Regions from separate parts of the Arthrobacter sp. CDRTa11 genome, predicted to be linked through region 1. Evidence: riboswitches for the same ligand, from Rfam matches in the RefSeq annotation. Region 1 holds a riboswitch; each other region holds the start of a gene.
The links. A riboswitch is a leader RNA that binds a small molecule or an ion and turns the genes downstream of it on or off. The one in region 1 is predicted to bind thiamine pyrophosphate.
Positions count from the first base shown of each region.

Region 2: another riboswitch for thiamine pyrophosphate. It lies ahead of F8G81_RS14245 (bifunctional hydroxymethylpyrimidine kinase/phosphomethylpyrimidine kinase); the one in region 1 lies ahead of thiO (glycine oxidase ThiO).
Region 3: another riboswitch for thiamine pyrophosphate. It lies ahead of F8G81_RS21985 (ECF transporter S component); the one in region 1 lies ahead of thiO (glycine oxidase ThiO).
Region 4: another riboswitch for thiamine pyrophosphate. It lies ahead of thiC (phosphomethylpyrimidine synthase ThiC); the one in region 1 lies ahead of thiO (glycine oxidase ThiO).

Region 1 is NZ_CP044532.1:3,603,711-3,606,991, forward strand. It holds gene F8G81_RS16205 (thiazole synthase) at 1-54, opposite strand, end outside; gene thiS (sulfur carrier protein ThiS) at 59-295, opposite strand; gene thiO (glycine oxidase ThiO) at 292-1,626, opposite strand; TPP riboswitch at 1,618-1,736, opposite strand; gene F8G81_RS16220 (thiamine phosphate synthase) at 1,764-2,579, shown strand; gene F8G81_RS16225 (RNB domain-containing ribonuclease) at 2,691-3,281, shown strand, end outside.
Region 2 is NZ_CP044532.1:3,166,583-3,169,863, reverse strand. It holds gene F8G81_RS14250 (Rne/Rng family ribonuclease) at 1-1,459, shown strand, start outside; TPP riboswitch at 1,725-1,822, shown strand; gene F8G81_RS14245 (bifunctional hydroxymethylpyrimidine kinase/phosphomethylpyrimidine kinase) at 1,805-3,281, shown strand, end outside.
Region 3 is NZ_CP044532.1:4,810,727-4,814,007, forward strand. It holds gene F8G81_RS21980 (ABC transporter ATP-binding protein) at 1-1,046, opposite strand, end outside; gene F8G81_RS21985 (ECF transporter S component) at 1,046-1,696, opposite strand; TPP riboswitch at 1,764-1,905, opposite strand; gene F8G81_RS21990 (heme-degrading domain-containing protein) at 1,963-2,505, shown strand; gene F8G81_RS21995 (hypothetical protein) at 2,527-3,030, opposite strand; gene F8G81_RS22000 (FAD-dependent monooxygenase) at 3,219-3,281, shown strand, end outside.
Region 4 is NZ_CP044532.1:3,260,884-3,264,164, reverse strand. It holds gene thiC (phosphomethylpyrimidine synthase ThiC) at 1-1,646, opposite strand, end outside; TPP riboswitch at 1,642-1,749, opposite strand; gene F8G81_RS14715 (GNAT family N-acetyltransferase) at 1,810-2,310, shown strand; gene F8G81_RS14710 (amidohydrolase family protein) at 2,314-3,281, shown strand, end outside.

The DNA of each region.
Region 1 (3,281 bases):
GTCCGCGCGCCCTGGTTGGTGGTTCAGCGTGCTGATGCTGCTGGTTTCTGTCATGGTGTCAGCCTCCCTGGACTGCTGTGACCAGTTCCACGTCATCACCGTCGGCGAGCGCCGTGACGTACCACTGGCTTCGGGGTACTACTTCTGAATTGTGCGCCACGGCCACGCCGAGCTTCTTACCGTCCGTCGCCTGGCCGTCGGCCGCCAGCGGCCGGCCGGTGATTTGGCTGACAAGGGTGGTGATGGATGCGCCGTCGGACACGGCGTGCTGCAAGCCGTTGAGGGTGATGTTCATACTGATTCCTTTTCTTGGTCGATGGCAGCTTCTGGGCCGATCGCGTCATTCGCGTGAACCTGCGCGGCAACGGAAACGGGCGCGGAAAACCTGGCCGGGCTGAAGGGCAGCCAGCGCGGATCCGATGTGCCGTCCATCAGGTCCCGGCAGATCACGGCAGCGGCGGGGGCTAGGAGTACTCCATGCCGGAAGAAACCGGTGGCGATGATCAGCCCACCGATGTGTTCTGGGCGTCCCGGTACGTTGACCCGGCCCAGCAGCGGAGCATTGTCCGGTGTCGCGGGGCGGGCCCTGGCTGTCATTTCCACAAGTTCCAGCTCGGCCACCGCCGGCACCAGGACCTGGGCGTCACGCAGCAACTGGTAGACGCCGCCGGCGGAGACAGCGCCATCGCCGGCATCGGACAGGGAATCCTCGCGCTGGGTTGCCCCGATCACCACTGTGCCATCCTGCCGCGGGACGATGTACACGGGCACGCCCCGGACCAGCCCGCGGATGGTGGACGTCACCAGCGGCCGGACATGTGGGGGGACGGCAAGCCTGAGGATGTCGCCATACACCGGCCGGAGGGGCAGGCGCAGGCCCTGGGGCAGGTTTGACAGGGATCCAGCCTGCAGCCCGTTCGCCACTACGGTTTCGCCGGCCAGCACCGTGCCGCCATCCGCCAGCAGCACTCCGCTGACGTTCCCGTCCTTCCAGAGGAGCGATGTGGCCTTTTGGGCAACCGCGAACCCTTCGCCCGCCCCTTCGACGGCGGTTCCGGAACCTGGCCGGTGTGCAGCCAGGACTAGCCGCAGGCACGCCAGGAGCTTCCGTGGATCAACCTGGTGGTCGGCGGGGATGTCCAGTGCGCAGGAAATGGCCGGGCTGAGGAAGGCCTCCCGGGTCCTCGCCTCCCGGACGGTGAGGGGTTCCACGTGCAGTCCGCTGGCCTGCTGGACCGTTCGGAGGTCCATCAGTGCCCGGCGGTCCGCCGCATCCGCGCCGACGGCGATGGTCGGCGTCGGCATATAGCCCGGGTCCAGGGCCGCCAACCGGGCGAGATCCGCCGCAAAGGCGGGCCACAGGGCTGACGATTCAAGCATCAGCTCCAGGAGGTCCTCCTCCTGGTAATGCAGTTCGCTCACCGGCGCCAGCATGCCGGCAGCCGCCCAGCTGGCCCCCGATCCGGGGGCGTCGTCGATGACCACCACGGACCGGCCGGAGCGCCTCGCTTCCCACGCGATGCCGTGGCCTATGACTCCGCCACCGATCACTGCAACATCTGCACGCAGCACAGCAGGCGGTGCAGCGGGTGCAGGACCCCGGGCAGTTCGGGATGGGGGGATCATGGTTTCCTTCCCTACGCCGGTACTAGCCGGATCAGGTCAAGCGGTCGGCTCTGACGCCCTCTCAGCCCGGCGCTTTATGACAGCTGCCGCGGGCTCCCGCAGTACCAGGCCAGTTTAGAGGAACTACGCTGGTTTCCATGAATACCGCCCTTTCCAACAGCACTGCCTCCAACAGCACGGCAATTTCCAGCGCACCAGGCACCGCACCCGCCGCAGACACCGCCGGCGGCTTCAGCAGCGCGCGGCTGTACCTGTGCACGGACGCACGCCGGGACAAGGGCGATTTCGCCGATTTTGTGGATGCGGCGTTTTCCGGCGGCGTTGACATCATCCAGCTTCGAGACAAGTCCATCGAGGCGGCGGAGGAACTGGAACTCCTGGAGGTGCTGAAGGCGGCGGCCCGCCGCCACGGCCGGCTCTGGGCAGTCAACGACCGTGCGGACGTCGCCCTGCTGTCCGAAGCCCCCGTTTTCCACATCGGGCAGAAGGACCTCCCGCTGGCATCAGCGCGCCTGCTCCTCGGGGACCGGGTCATCGGACTGTCCACCCACAGCACCGGGCAGATTGACGCCGCCATCAGCGCTGGCGCCGCCGCCGCGGGCACAGGCAAAGAGACGGCAGTCCAGCAGGCAGGCACCGAAGCCCCCTTTGCGGCGGGGCTGGATTATTTCTGCGTAGGACCCGTCTGGGCCACTCCCACCAAACCCGGCAGGGCCGCCGTCGGCCTTGACCTTGTGTCTTACGCAGCGCGTGCCGTCAGCGACGCCGGCTCCGTCCCTGGTGCCCGGCCGGTGCCCTGGTTCGCCATTGGCGGCATTGACCTTGGCAATGTTGAACAGGTTGTCCAGGCCGGCGCCAGCAGGGTGGTGGTGGTCCGCGCCATCACCGATGCCCCGGACCCGGCTGAGGCTGCGGGTGCCCTGGTTCGCGCCTTGGATGCAGGGGTGTCCTGAGCCCCGTTTGAGCCCTGCCTGGGCCTTTATCGGCGCATCGTCCGCGCCGTCACCACCCGTTGAGGGCCTGTTGCGTGCACTCAAGGCCAAAATCGGGCTAACCTGAATTTCGTGTCACATCATCGCCTGGCTCCCAACGTCCACGAGCTGACAAACGCCCTCGCGGAGGCCCTGAGCGCGCTGCGGACCGAGCTGGAACTGCCTGGTCCCTACCCCGAGGAAGCAGTGCGGGACGCGGAGGCGGCCGTGGCTGCACTGGAGCTGCCGGCAGTTGACCTGACCGACGTGGAGTTCCTGACCGTTGATCCGGAGTCGTCCACGGACCTTGACCAGGCACTGTTCATCGAGCGCGCCGGTGATGGCTACCGGGTCCTGTACGCGATCGCTGACGTTCCTGCCTTTGTGATCCCGGGCGGCCCCCTGGATGCCGAGACCCGCCGCCGGGGGCAGACGTTCTATGCCCCGGACGGGCGGATTCCGCTGCACCCGGAGATCATCAGCGAACAGGCCGGCAGCCTCCTCGCGGGCCAGCTGTGTGCCGCCTTCGTATGGGACTTCGAGCTTGATCACGCAGCCAATGTCGTTTCGGTGGGTTTGCGCCGGGCCCGGATGCGCAGCCGCGCCAAACTCAGTTACAAGGGCGCCCAGGCGGAGATCGACGCCGGAACGGCCTCCCCCGTCCTGCAGCTCCTCAAGGAGGTG
Region 2 (3,281 bases), 440 kb from region 1:
GGAAAAGTGGACCAAGGATCAGGACATCTTCGCGGCCTGGCGGATCGATGAGCAGATTCACAAGGCACTGGACCGCAAGGTGTTCCTGCCGTCGGGCGGTTCCCTGGTGATCGACCGCACTGAAGCCATGACAGTGGTGGACGTCAACACCGGCAAGTTCACCGGCAGCGGCGGAAACCTTGAGGAAACCGTCACCAAGAACAACCTGGAAGCGGCCGAGGAAGTTGTCCGCCAGCTCAGGCTCCGCGACATCGGTGGCATCATCGTCATCGACTTCATCGACATGGTGCTGGAGTCCAACAGGGACCTGGTGCTGCGCCGGATGGTGGAGTGCCTGGGCCGCGACCGTACCAAGCACCAGGTGGCCGAGGTCACCTCGCTGGGCCTTGTCCAGATGACCCGCAAGCGGATGGGTACAGGGCTTCTCGAAGTCTTCGGAGAGCAGTGCGAGGTCTGTGCCGGCCGCGGCATCGTCACCCACGATGATCCCGTGGAGCACCGCCGGGCCAACATTGTTGCCGCCGAGCACCACGTACAGCGCTCTGACAGCCGCCCGGACGCCCAGCGCCCGGAACGGACGGACGCCCAGCGGACCGAAAACCAGCCGGGCGCACGTCCGGACCGCAAACGGCGCCGCGGACGGGGAGGCCAGCCGCTGGACGTGGCTCCGGCTGCACCCATCCAGATCCACACGGTCCACCCCGATCCCAGCGACGCCGAGCGCCATGCCAAGGCTGAGGCCACCAGGGCGGCTCTTGCCAACATTGCGGCCGCAGCACACGCGGCGCACCTGCACGACGACGAGGCGGCCCAGGCTGCCGCCCGCGGAGTTCAGGCACAGGCCTCCCCGGAAGCAGAGCAGGCCACGCCTGCTGCAGTGCCCGAGCGGCACCAGCCTGACACGTCAGGCCGACCTGCGGCCGTGCTGACATTCGGCGGTGAGCAGGTGGTGCTGCCGTTCGTGGAGCACGCCGAGGACCAGGCACAGAAGCCGGCGCTGACACTGGACCGCCTGGCTGAGGCATTCGCCCACCTGGGCGAGCCCGCTCCGGCAGAGGAACGCCTGCAGGCTGCCCTTCCGCAGGCGGAGCCCGAACGTGTCCAGGCGGAGCAGGCCGGGCGTGAGCAGGCCGGGCGTGAGCAGGCCGGACGTGAGCAGATCCAGGCGGGACGTCCTGCCCGCCAGCCGGAGCCCGCGGTGGAGGAGAAGGACTACTCCGACCACACGGCTGAGCAGTCACGCTCCCGCCGCCCGCGCCGTAACAGGAGCGCCAGCCGTGCCCAGGGTGCTGCCAACGCCACCTCGGTGGAACACCACGAAGGTACGCACACAGCGCCGGAAGGACACTCGCATTCGGCCAAGGCCCCGGAGCCGGCGAAGGTTGCCACGGGGGACCGGACGGCCGGAGCCGAGGCTCCGATCATTTTGGGCGTAGGAGTGCCGGCGTCGGAACTCTAACAGCAGGGTTCTAAGAGCAGGAGCTGCTGGCAGCAGGAGCTTTGCTCGGCGGAGCCGCGCTGTCGGGATGCCCGGCTGGGCCGTGATTTCTCACGGCCCAGCCGGGCATTCGCCTTTAAGGCACTCGCCTTTTATGGCACTAGCCTTTATCTGGCATGCGTTCTTAACAGGGGGCTGCAGTCGGGGGTATCCACGGAGGGAACAGCACTGGACGCAGCCCCGGCGTCACCTTTAACAGGGATTCCACCCAAAAACGCTACGCTGGGTGACTGACACGGGGTGCCGCGCAGAAGGCCGGCTGAGATCCACACCCGTTGAACCTGTCCGGCTAGCACCGGCGAAGGGATGTCTTCTTTGTCGTCAACATCAGTCCTGCCTCCAGCAGCGCCCGCATCAGCAACAGCAACATCAACGCAATCCACCCTGACGCAGCCCCAAGCGGCCGGCGTCCTGCGGGACATCCCACGCGTCCTGTCCATCGCCGGTTCCGATCCCTCCGGCGGCGCCGGCATCCAGGCCGACCTGAAAAGCATTGCGGCCCACGGCGGCTACGGCATGGCTGCCATCACCGCCCTCACCGTCCAAAACACCCAGGGTGTCCGTGCCGTGCACGTTCCCCCGGCCTCGTTCCTGGCCCGGCAGCTGGATGCCATCAGCGACGACATCACCGTTGATGCGGTCAAGATCGGCATGCTCGGTGATGCCGACGTGATGACTGCTGTGCGCAGCTGGCTGGTGAAGGTGCGCCCCGCCGTCGTCGTCCTGGATCCTGTGATGGTGGCCACCAGCGGGGACCGGCTGCTCGCCGAATCGGCTGAGGCTGCGCTTCAGGGGCTTTTACCGCTGGCGGACCTGATCACCCCGAACCTGGCGGAACTGGCGATACTTCTTGGCGAGCCGCAGGCGGGAAGCTGGCCCGAGGCGCTGGAGCAGGGCCGGCGGCTGGCCGCCGCCACGGGTGCCACGGTCCTGGTCAAGGGCGGCCATCTCGACGGCGGCGATTGTCCGGATGCCCTGGTCAACACCGGGGGAGTGCTCTCTGAGGAAGTGGTCGTAGTGCCAGGGGCAAGGATCCGCACCCGCAACAGCCACGGCACCGGCTGTTCGCTGTCCTCGGCAATGGCTACCACGCAGGCACGGCTGGGCGATTGGGAAGCCTCCCTGCGCCAGGTGAAGCCTTGGCTTGCCGCCGCGCTGGAGGCTTCCGCCGAGCTCGAGGTTGGATCGGGCAACGGGCCCATCCATCATTTCCATCACGTTCAGCAACCACAGCCGGGGCCGGCAGATGCCGGACGGACACCTCCGGCGCCGGGGGACTTCGCCGACGTCCTGTGGGCAGCAGCGGCGCCGGACCTTGAGGCCATCTACGGACTCGAGTTCATCCAGGACCTTGCAGACGGCAGCCTGGCCGAAAAGCACTTCGCCTACTATCTCGCCCAGGACGCCACGTACCTGAACGGCTATTCCCGGGTGCTCGCCCGTGCCAGCGCCCTGGCCCCCACCGAGGCGGAGCAGCTGTTCTGGGCCAGGTCTGCCCAGCAGTGCCTGGAGGTTGAGTCCGAGTTGCACCGCAGCTGGCTCAGCACCAGGACCACGGAGACGGTCCTGGGTCCTGTCACCAAGTCTTATGTCGATCATCTGCTCGCTGCCTCGGCTTCAGGCAGTTATGCGGTGCTGGTGGCCGCAGTGCTTCCGTGCTTCTGGCTGTATGCGGAGGTGGGCAAAACGCTTCACGCAGAATTCCTGGCAGCGGGCGAACCGGCTGCCCACCCGTACGCCGCCTGGCTGCGGACCTACGCCGACGAAGACTTTGCCGCCGCCA
Region 3 (3,281 bases), 1.2 Mb from region 1:
AGCGTCAGCGCGAACGTGGATTTCCCGGAGCCGTTGGGGCCCGTCACGGTCAGCGCGCGCCCCTCGCGGACCTGCGCGGAAATCCCCTGCTGGACCGGCACCGGCGCAATGGTCGTGAAGCCGCGGCGGCGGGGCCGTTCGCGGGACACTGCCAGTTCCTCGGCGGCCAGCAGAAGTCCGCCCGAACCCGGCGAACTACGGGCCCGCGTGGCAGGGACGTAGCCGGGCACCCAGACGCCGGCGCCGGCCAGCATGTCCCGGGCATCTGCAAGCACCTGGTCCGGAGGCCCGTCCAGCAGGACTGCGGACGCCGAGTCAGATCCCGGCTGCAGCACCACAATCCGGTCCACCAGGTCTTTCCAGACGGAAACGCGGTGCTCCACCACCACCAGGGTGGCGCCGGTCTTATCCAGGCAGCGGCCCACCGCGTCCCGGACCTCCAGTACCCCGTCGGGATCCAGGTTTGCGGTCGGTTCGTCCAGCAGGATCAGCCCCGGCCGCATAGCCAGGATGCCGGCCAGCGCGAGGCGCTGCTTCTGCCCGCCGGACAGGGCCGACGTCGGGTGGTCCAGCGGCAGCCCGCCGGAAGCCTGCCCGGCTGAATCCTGCCCGCCGGAACCCCGGAGCCCCACGTCCTCAAGTGCTTCATGGACGCGCCGCCAGATCTCTTTCCGGGGCACCGCCAGGTTCTCGGCGCCAAAGGCGACGTCGTCACCAAGCCGGGAGAGCACCACCTGCGTTTCCGGATCCTGCTGCATCAGCCCGGCCCGGCCCCGCCGCTCCCGCGGAGCCGAACCGTCAATGAGCAGCGAACCCGACTCGTCGGCGTCGTCCTCTTCATCCCCCAGCACACCGGCGAGGGCGTGCAGGAGCGTGGACTTGCCTGCGCCGGAGGGGCCCAGGAGCAGGACCCGCTCGCCGGGGCCGATCTCCAGATCGAGTCCCCGGACGGCGGGTGTGGAGCGGCCGGCGTGCCGCCAGCCCCAGCCCCGGGCGGAAACTGAAGCGGGCCGCGCAGCTGAAGCGCCGGCGTCGGGAGCTGTCATTAGTTGAAGACGGGCTCCGAAGCGGCCTTGCGGGAGGCGAAGGAGCTCAGGACGCCGGTCTTGGCCAGGCCGCGGGTGGCGATCCAGGACAGGGCGCCGGCGATGATGGCGCCGGAGAGGGTGCAGAACAGGATGTAGGCCAGCTTGTCGCCGGCTTCATAGGTGACGTTCCAGCCCCACGGCATAAAGGAGTCGTTGAGGCCGCAGAAGAGCCCGGCGGCGGCACCGGCCAGCAGCGCGGCGATGAGGTTGAACTTCTGGTGCAGGAACGACTTGAACTTGAAGTTGCCGTAGACGAGCAGGAAGAACACCAGTTCGGCGCCCAGGCCCTGCAGGAGTCCGGAGATCAGCACCGTGGCGCCGTACTGCGATCCCATGATGAGCTCGCCCGTGGCGGCCACGGTTTCGCAGAAGATGGCAGCGCCCGGTTTGCGGATAATGAGCATGCCGAGTACAGCCGGGATCATCCAGCCACCGGCGATCAGGCCGGTCAGCGGCGGGTAGACGGCGTTCATGGGGGCGGAGACAATTCCGGCGCCCTGGGACCAGGCCCAGAAGATCACGCCGCCGGTGATGGCGATGAGGGCGGCCACCACGATGTCCACCACACGCCAGGTGTTGCCGGTCTTCTTGATTGTTGCAGTTGTCATAATGGTCCTCCTGAGGAACAGGAGGGGAAAGTGCACCCCGGCGCGCGGCATCGGCCGCCCTGCCGGACACTTCGAGAACTCGACTCCCTTGCGCCGGTACTAACCGGATCAGGTTCGAGGGTCTGCGGCTGTCCGCACTCTCAGCGCCCACCTGCGGTTCCCTGGCAAAGCCAGTGATGCCCGACGGCGGCGCTCCCCTGTCGTAAATAAATCTGCCCTTGTGGGCGTGGTCCAGTTTACACCGCGGGCGGGGTAGATTGTGGGCCATGACTGCCGAATCCTCCCCTGTGACAGTGTTTGATCCCGACTCCGCCGTTAGCCAGCCGGAAGGATCGCTCGAGGCGCTGATTTCCCGGATCGAGGCCGAGATCAGTGAGCTGCAGTTCCCGCGATTCACCAGGGACGATTCCCTCAACCTCGGACTGCTCCTGGTGGAACTGGGCAAGGGCCGGCGGTTGCCCATCGCCATCGATATCACCAAGGGCGAACAGGTCCTTTTCCACGTGGCCCTGGACGGGGCCACACCCGACAACGAACATTGGATCCGGGCGAAGCAGCGCACGGCCGCCCGCTATGAGGTCCCGTCCCTGCTGGTGGGGCTCCGCGGACGGCGGCACGGCGGCCGGATCGAGGACCAGGGCTGGTTCGACGAGTCCCGGTACGCCGCGCACGGCGGCTCCTTCCCGCTGTATGTGGCCGGTGTGGGCGCGGTGGCCACCGTCACGGTGTCCGGGTTGCCCCAGCAGCAGGACCACGACCTGGTGGTCGAGGCTCTGCGGGAAATCCTTGCGTCGATGCAGCCGAAGTAGCCTCGGGGCAGTTCCGCACTCCTAATATTCCTCGCCAAATGACTCTTTGAGCAGGTCATTCATGTCAAACAGGTCTTCAAGGGGTGCCGTCGTTTCCCTCAACGGCTGGTCTGATCCGCCACCGCAGTTCTCTACCGACTTTGAGTACTGCTCCCGGCCGGAGTCCCGGACCATGATCCTTGAACCAGTGCCGCCCGCGCAGCCCGGTTTTGGTGTGCGCATGTTGTGGGTGCGCCGGGGCAGGGTTTCCGCCGACTCAAGGACCTTGGCCCATGTTTCAGCCGGCATCGCGGCTGTTTCCTGGCGAAGCACGTCCCCGTAGGAGTCAACAGTGATGCTGGCTTCCGTCTCCGAAGCTTTGATGACGTAGCTGCGGTGATAAGGGGGCGGGACGGAACTATCGCGGAAGCTGTACTCCACGGTGGTCTGCGCCGCGTCCAGGTCGAGGCTGGCGGGTTCTGCGCATCCCGTGGCAGCTCCAATGAAGATGGCAGCAACAACAATGAATGTCATACGGCGACGCATGAATCCCCCTTCGGTGGCCGTGCCATCAGCTTAGCGTCCGGCACACGGGGGCTGAGCCCTGCCATGGCTTTGCGGGTATGGCGCACTCCCTCCATTTCCAATGTATCGCCCGGGGTGGGGCTTGCCGCAAGGCCTGGTCGGGGCAGGATAATCGCAGAGGCTTCGACAAGGAGAACGGGAGTACGGCTATGAGTGAGCATGAGGTCCTGATCGTGGGCGGGGGCCCGACGGGGTTGATGCTGGCAGGGGAG
Region 4 (3,281 bases), 340 kb from region 1:
GAGCAGAAGTGTGCCGTTTTGGCCGGTTCCGCGGGCAGCGTTTCGTCATGGAAAGCCTCGGCCGTGACAGGGTCCAGCGACAGCGCAAACTGATCACGCCAACGGAACTCGAACCTGGCTTTGGACAGGGCATCGTCCCGTTCATGGGCGCCCGGGTGTCCTTTGGCGAGGTCGGCTGCGTGGGCCGCGATCTTGTAGGTGATCACGCCGGTCTTGACGTCGTCCTTGTTGGGCAGGCCCAGGTGCTCCTTGGGCGTGACGTAGCAGAGCATCGCCGTTCCGTAGCGGGCAATTTCCGTGGCGCCGATGGCTGAGGTGATGTGGTCATAGCCAGGGGCAACGTCAGTGACCAAGGGGCCAAGGGTATAGAACGGTGCGCCCTTGCAGAGTTCCTGCTGGCGTTCCACATTCTCGCGGACCAGGTGGAACGGCACATGGCCGGGGCCTTCCACCATCACCTGCACGTCGAACTCCCAGGCCCGCTGGGTCAGCTCCGCCAGGGTGTCCAGTTCGGCAAACTGCGCCGCGTCGTTGGCGTCCGCCGTCGCTCCCGGCCGCAGGCCGTCGCCAAGGGAGAACGCGACGTCGTACTTCGCGAAAATCTCACAGAGCTCGTCAAAGTGGGTGTAGAGGAAGTTCTCCTGATGGTGTGCCAGGCACCAGCCCGCCATAATGGCACCGCCGCGGGACACGATCCCGGTTACGCGGTTGGCGGTCAGGGGAACGTACCGCAGCAGAACCCCGGCGTGGATGGTCATGTAGTCCACCCCCTGTTCGCACTGCTCGATGACGGTGTCGCGGAAGATCTCCCAGGTCAGTGCATTCGCTTCACCGTTGACCTTTTCCAGCGCCTGGTAGATGGGCACCGTGCCGATCGGGACCGGAGAGTTGCGGATGATCCATTCGCGGGTGGTGTGGATGTCATCCCCGGTGGACAGGTCCATTACGGTGTCGGCCCCCCACTGGGTGGCCCACTGCAGCTTGTCCACCTCCTCAGCGATGGAACTGGTGACGGCCGAGTTGCCGATGTTGGCGTTGATCTTCACCAGGAAGGCCTTGCCGATGATCATCGGCTCGGACTCCGGATGGTTGATGTTGTTGGGGATAATCGCGCGTCCGGCCGCGACCTCGCTGCGCACCAGCTCCACATCGCAGTTCTCGCGGAGGGCGATGAACCGCATCTCTGGAGTGATGGTGCCCTGTTTTGCGTAATGCATCTGGGTCACCGTCCGGCCGGCGACGGCGCGGCGGGGCTCGGGCTGCGCTCCCTTCCACTCCGCCGAAGCTGCTCCGCGGCGCACGGCGGAACGGCCGTCGTCGAGCAGGTTCCGCTCCCGGCCGCTGTACGGCTCGGTGTCGCCCCGTTCGTTGATCCATGGAGAGCGGAACGGCGCCAGCCCAACCACCGGATCGCTGCCCGGGCCGGCGGTCCGGTAGATCCTGAACGGGCTGTTCGCCTGGCCGTTCGGAGAGGGCTCCAGGGCAATCTCCGTCACGGGAACCTGGATTCCCGAGGCCTCGTCCTTGATGAAAGCCAGCGAATGCGACTTCAGCGACTGTGTGTCAGCGTGCCGGGATTGGTCTCCCTTTTCAGTGCCGGCAGTTTCATTTTGGGCAGGGGGCAGCAGTTTTTCTTGCGTATTCACGAGAATACTCACTTCCTTCGCCGGCATTACCCGGACAGGTTCAACGGTCGCAGGCTGCGTTAGCCCGATCTCAGCCCTTGCAAGGGCACCCGTGTGGTCAAGATGAAGCTACCACAGCCTGCGCGGGAGGACGTTGTCACATGCCCGGTGCTAGCCTGACGGCGTGACTGACTCGAATGAGGCACCCCGGATCAGACCTGCGGAGCCAGCCGATCTGGGTTGCTTGCCACAGCTGGAAGCCGCAGCGGACGCACAGCTTCAGGACGCGCTGGGCGGAGTTCTGCTCCCGGCGCCGCAGCCAACCCCGGCCCTAGGTTCGCTCTTTGTCCTGGTATCGGGACGTCCGCCTGCTGGATTCGCCCGGGTCGATGTGGTGGACGGCCTGGCTCATCTCGAGCAGCTTTCGGTCCACCCGGCAGCTGGCAGGCGGGGCCTCGGCAGGGCATTGGTTGAAGCCGCCGCAGATGAAGCACGGCGCCGGGGGTTCAAAGCGATGACGCTGTGTACCTTCGCTGACGTCCCCTTTAATGCCCCGTTCTACGCCAGGTGCGGCTTCGTGGAATTCCCGGCTTCAGGGCCCGGCCTTGCCGCTCTGCGGGCCCACGAAAAGCGACTCGGGCTTGATGCCCTGGCTCCGCGGCTCACGATGAGGAGGGAACTCTAGGCCATGGCCGGAGTCATTAAATTCAGTGGAACCGTTCTCACGGGACCGGGCCAGGAACGCCGCGGATTGTGGTCGGTGGATGGCAGGCTGACCTTCCACCGTCCCCAGAGGGCTCCGGACAGGGTCCTCTCAGGCTGGGTGCTGCCAGGTTTTGTGGACGCGCACTGCCATATCGGCCTGGGCGGGGGCGGTGCCGTGGCGGACGAAGTTGCCGAAGAACAGGCCCGCACCGACAGCGACGCCGGGACACTCCTGGTCAGGGATGCCGGCGCCGTCAGTGATACCCGCTGGCTGCAGGGCAAGCCAGGCATGCCCAGGATCCTCCGGGCAGGCCGCCACATTGCACGGACAGGCCGCTACCTGCGGAACTTCGCCGTCGAAGTGGAGCCCGGCGGGCTTGTTGAGGCGGTCCGCAAGCAGGCACGTGCCGGCGATGGCTGGGTCAAGCTGGTGGCGGACTGGATCGACCGTGGTGCGGGTGACCTGGCGGCGTCGTTCCCTCCCGCCGTCGTCAGGGATGCCGTTGAGGCAGCCCACGACGAGGGCGCCCGGGTGACAGCGCACTGCTTCGCAGAAGAGACCCTGGACCACATGCTGGATGCAGGGATCGACTGTGTTGAGCACGCCACCGGGCTGCTGCCACGGCACCTCCCCAGGTTCGTAGAACAGGGCGTCCCCATCGTGCCCACACTCATCAACATCGCCACCTTCCCGGGGATCGCTGACCAGGCTGAAGCAAGGTTTCCGCGGTATGCCGCCCATATGCGGGCACTCTGGGAGCGAAGGGCAGAGCGGGTGCTTGAGGCTTTTGAGGCCGGGGTCCGGATTTATGCGGGCACCGATGCCGGAAGCGTCATCAGGCACGGGCGGATCGCGGACGAGATCCTGGCGCTCCATGAAGCCGGACTTCCCATGGCTTCCGCCCTCGACGCCGCCTGCTGGAGTGCCCGGAGCTGGCTGGGGGCGGACGG